2 regions of the Pseudoalteromonas sp. S3431 genome follow, and region 2 is predicted to be linked to the other one. Evidence: riboswitches for the same ligand, from Rfam matches in the RefSeq annotation. Region 2 holds a riboswitch; the other holds the start of a gene.
The links. A riboswitch is a leader RNA that binds a small molecule or an ion and turns the genes downstream of it on or off. The one in region 2 is predicted to bind lysine.

Region 1: it holds a riboswitch for lysine, as region 2 does, so the genes downstream of both, lysC (lysine-sensitive aspartokinase 3) here and dapA (4-hydroxy-tetrahydrodipicolinate synthase) in region 2, are expected to answer to the same signal.

The regions. Positions count from the first base shown of each region.
Region 1 is NZ_JJNY01000001.1:7,431-9,833, forward strand. It holds gene DO88_RS18085 (4'-phosphopantetheinyl transferase family protein) at 1-56, shown strand, start outside; gene lysC (lysine-sensitive aspartokinase 3) at 103-1,506, opposite strand; lysine riboswitch at 1,582-1,754, opposite strand; gene nhaD (sodium:proton antiporter NhaD) at 1,856-2,403, opposite strand, start outside.
Region 2 is NZ_JJNY01000041.1:92,137-94,539, forward strand. It holds gene DO88_RS09115 (DNA-3-methyladenine glycosylase I) at 1-555, opposite strand, end outside; lysine riboswitch at 747-947, shown strand; gene dapA (4-hydroxy-tetrahydrodipicolinate synthase) at 1,138-2,022, shown strand; gene DO88_RS09105 (2,3,4,5-tetrahydropyridine-2,6-dicarboxylate N-succinyltransferase) at 2,038-2,403, shown strand, end outside.

The DNA.
Region 1 (2,403 bases), on a different contig from region 2:
TGCATAAAAAAAGCACCGACTGGCGATGCTTTTTATTAACTGATTTTGTTAAGTGATTTTACTAGGTAACTTTACTAGTTAATCTCCCTGAATAACGGTTATTTACGCAGCAAAATCGTTTTCTAATAAACGGCTATGGATAGACTGTACTACGTTATCTGACTCAGTTTGCTCTACTAAAAAGCACAAGTTGTGTTTACTTGCACCGTGACAAATTAATCGAATGTTAAAATCTTTTAGTACACTCATTAAGTTCATTTCGTGTTGGCGTAATTGAATCTCAGAGCCAATAAGTGCCACCAATGTTAAGTTGTTTTCTACCGAAACATGACAAAACTCTGCAAGCTTATCTAGGCATTCTTGATCAAGCTCTGGGCGCGATGCGTTTTGCGCATTATCAAGGGTTATAGCTACGCTGATTTCTGATGTGGTTACCAAATCTACCGATATATTGTATTCACTTAATAGTGTAAATACGCGTGCTAAAAAGCCGCTTGCTAGGAGCATTTCTGGGCTTTTAAGCGTAAGCAAAATTTGGTTTTTACGTTGTGTTACTGCGCGTATACCTGGTTGCTGCGATTTTTCGCGCTCAATCCACGTACCGCCACGCTCAGGCTCGCGGCTAGAACCTACAAACACGTTAATGTGGCTACGGCTTGCTGGTAAAATAGTCGCTGGGTGCAATACTTTTGCGCCAAAGGTTGCCATTTCAGCGGCTTCGTCAAAACTTAAGCGTGCAATAGGCGTCGCTTTTGCGCACAAACGCGGGTCAGTGCTAAAAATGCCCACTACGTCGGTCCAAATATGCACACTTTTAGCGTTAATCGCTTCTGCTAATAATGCAGCGCTGTAGTCTGAACCACCACGTCCTAGCGTTGTGGTGTGACCGTATTCGTCACTACCAATAAATCCCTGAGTCACAATTACTTGAGCGTCTAATAACGGAATTAAATGTTCTTTAGCGGCTTGCGCTGTGGCTGCAACATTGGGCGTTGCTTTACCAAATTGGCTGTCGGTTTTAAGCACCTTGCGCACATCAAAGCGATCGGCATTTAAACCTTGTAAACGCAGCACCTGAGCAAATAAATACGACGATAAACGCTCACCAAAGCTAAGTAGCTCGTCGTGTTGCTGATCGGTTGTTAGTGGCTCTTGAGCCAATGTTTGAAATGCTTTTAAGGTTTCGTTAAAGCCAACCGCTAAATCGGCATCTAGCGATAATTCATCTAAAATAGTTTGTTGAATAGCAAGCACTCCATTTATGTGTTCTTGGCGCTCACTAGGAGTAATGCTTGATTTACACAGTGCAACTAAGTGATTAGTTACGCCGGCACTGGCGCTCACGGCAACAATACGTACGCTTTTATCTGCAACAATAATTTCGCTACAGCGACTCATCGCTTCAAAATTTGCAACACTGGTTCCGCCAAATTTGGCAACGATGTAATCTGATTTTGCGCTTAACTCTGTTTGAGGCACTGTTTGTGGCACTGATTGGGTAGTCATTTAGTCTCCTTTCGCGGTATCCAAACCGCAATAAAACAAGAAGAACTTGGCAAAGGAATGCTTGAAGATAAGTCCACTGCCAGAAGCTCTCCACCTATATTGGTGACAGTTTTGAGGATTCAGCCCCATAAACCGAAAAACAATGACGACGTACCATTATTTTCCTCGGCGAGTACTTCCCTCCTTAATGATCATCGGCTTTCGTCGCCTAACATTAAGTACCTAAGTATCGCACCTCTTCTGAATGCTTTATTAGCCAGTGGCTAATAAAACAAAACCCCACTAAGTAGCGGGGCTTTGAAAGTTATCGTTTAGACGTCTAGCTGTCAAGCATTTAATAATTTATGAGTTAAATAAAACTGCCCATGTAATACGAGCCCGCATATCCAACCGTGTAACAAATTAATAAATGCAGCGATAAACGCAAGTAGCTCATAAAGGTAAGCGCTTTAACTTTGCTCATGGCAATAATGCCCGCAGCCGAACCAATAATAAGCATTGAACCACCCACGCCCGTTGCATACGTAAACGACAACCAGTGTTGTTGGCTCATTACTATATCGGCTTTTAATAAGGCAGCGGTAAGCGGTACGTTATCGACCCCTGCTGATAATATGCCCATTAAGTAGTTTGCGTATTCTGGTGCCATTACCGTGTATAGATCGGTAAATTTACTCAACATACCAATTTCTTTAAGTGCGCCTACAAGTAAAAGTACACCTACAAAAAACAATAATGTGTCGTATTCTATATCGCGAACAAAATCGATTATGTCTTTGTTTATGTCTTTTTTGCGCATTAAAAATTGCGCCACTAAAAACATCACTGATAAGCCAAACAAAAAGGTTAATAGAGGTGGTACGCTGTAAATTACACTCAGCGTAAGTGTGCTCACTA
Region 2 (2,403 bases):
GCCGCCGTCTATAATTTTATGCGCACGCAAATAATTCTCTACATCGCGTGATAATAAAAAAGTATCTTTACCAAGTGCTCGCAATGCATAAGGGCCAGTATTTCCGCCTAAACGCGAACCATGCTTTTTTAAATACGCCCATAAACCAATAATATCGTCTGTTGGCCAATTAGCGATAAACTGGCTAAAACTGCCATGTTCTCCTGCTATCTCGTGGATCATGTAAGCATTTTCGGTAATTGTTTTTACTTTTTTATAGTTACGAACAATACGCTCATCCGTAGCTTTTTGTTCCAGCATATCGGGTGGCATCATTAATAACTTATCAACGCTAAAATCCCAAAAAACCTCTCTAAAGCCCGGCCACTTATTATTAATGACTGACCAATAAAAACCGCTTTGAAATACTTTTCGAGTAAATTCTTCAAGCCAATCGTCGTCACTTAACGTGCTTAGTTGTTTTTTAGATAACGGTTTTGCAAGTAATAACTTCAGCATTTTTTCGGAGCCTTTTCGCTCTACCGCTCGCTTATAAATATCGCTAAATTTTTCCATACTAATTAAATACCTCACTACTTATATTGCTAGTGTACGAGAAAAGCACCCAATACGTAACCACTCCCATTATGGATGAATGAATATGCATTTAGTCGCTTGACACCCAGACGGCTAAAATGCTTTAATCGCTGCAATTACCCTATTTAAATTGCTCAGGTTTGTAAGTTTTACTCTACAAACAGGTGCAAAGGGCTAGAAGAGGTGCGTTATTCAGGTAGCGTATGTTAGGAGCGCAAACTCCAGTGAGCATACGTGAGGGGAATTAACGCCGAGAAGTAATCACTTTTGCGAGGTGTTTATTTCGGGCGACTAGGTTGAACCCTAGCGACTGTCACCAATAGCTGCTTATAACAAGCAGCTTATTAGTTTGGTGGAGAGCTTCTGGTCTTAAATATTAAGGCCGTGCGCCCTATTATTTTAAGCCCATTCGCTCTTCGAATTATTAGTTCGAACGACGTTAATGCGGCTCCTTCCATAAAGCTTTTTAACTCTTCGAATAATACCAATTGCATTAAATTAGTTATCGATAAAATGATCACGTTTTTAATAAAATTGGTACAAATTATAAGTTCGTGAGAGATGATCAACAACTTCAATTTAAATGACTACTCATTGTGGACCGCGCTCGTAACGCCATTTGATCAACACGGCGATGTTGACTACAACACGTTAACTAAACTGGTTAGCGAGCAAGAAGCGGCACATAACGGTATTTTACTACTTGGCAGTACGGGCGAAGGTTTAGCACTCACGCAAAAAGAGCAACAAGCCATTGTAGAACACGTATGCCAGCTAAAACCAACAGTACCACTCATGGTTGCTGTGGGCGGTAGTAACTTAAAGCAACAAATTGAGTGGGTTAACTACTGTAATACATTGCCAATTCATAGCTTTTTACTTGGCTCACCGCTTTATGCAAAGCCCGGCGCTATAGGTCAAACTCATTGGTTTGAAAGCCTACTTAATGCAAGCGCTCACCCGTGTATGCTTTATAACGTACCGGGACGAAGTGCTGTTAGCATCCCAGCGGCAACAATTCAAAACTTACAAAACAATAAAAATTTATGGGCGTTAAAAGAAGCGAGCGGCAGTATTGCTCAGTTTGAAGCTTACCGCCAAGCCGCCCCTAATTTAGCTATTTTTAGTGGCGACGATGCGCTGATGCCTTACTTTGCACAAGCAGGTGCAAAAGGATTAGTGTCGGTAGCTGCAAATGCATGGCCCGCACAAACTCACGAGTTTGTTAAACGCAGTTTAAGTGGTCAACACCCTAATTTATTTGCCCAGTGGTCAAGCGCTATTAATAGCCTATTTGCTGTCGCAAACCCTATTCCCGTAAAGGTACTGATGCATTTGCAAGGCCGCTTAAGCAGCCCGCAACTTCGTCCACCTTTAACACATCTTGAGTTAACTCAAACCGATTGCATCACAACTGCAAACAACACCATTTTATCTTGGCATTAAATACAGGTTTTTATAATGAGCTGGTTAGAACTATTAAATAATTTAGAATCGGGCGCTGTACGCGCAGCATCACAAAACGAAAGCGGCCAATGGCAAGCTAACATAGAAGTAAAAAAAGGTATTTTAGAAGCCTTTAAAAATGGCACTAATACTGAGTTTGCAGGTGGTTTTGTTGATAAACATAACTTAGCTCCGCAAGAGTTTAGCACTGAAGATGGCGTTCGTATGGTACCAGGTGGCTCAAGTGTTCGCCGTGGTGCTTATGTGGCTAAAGGCACGATTATTATGCCACCAGCGTATGTAAACATTGGTGCATATATCGACGAAGGCACAATGGTAGATAGCCACGCATTAGTTGGCTCGTGTGCACAAGTAGGTAAA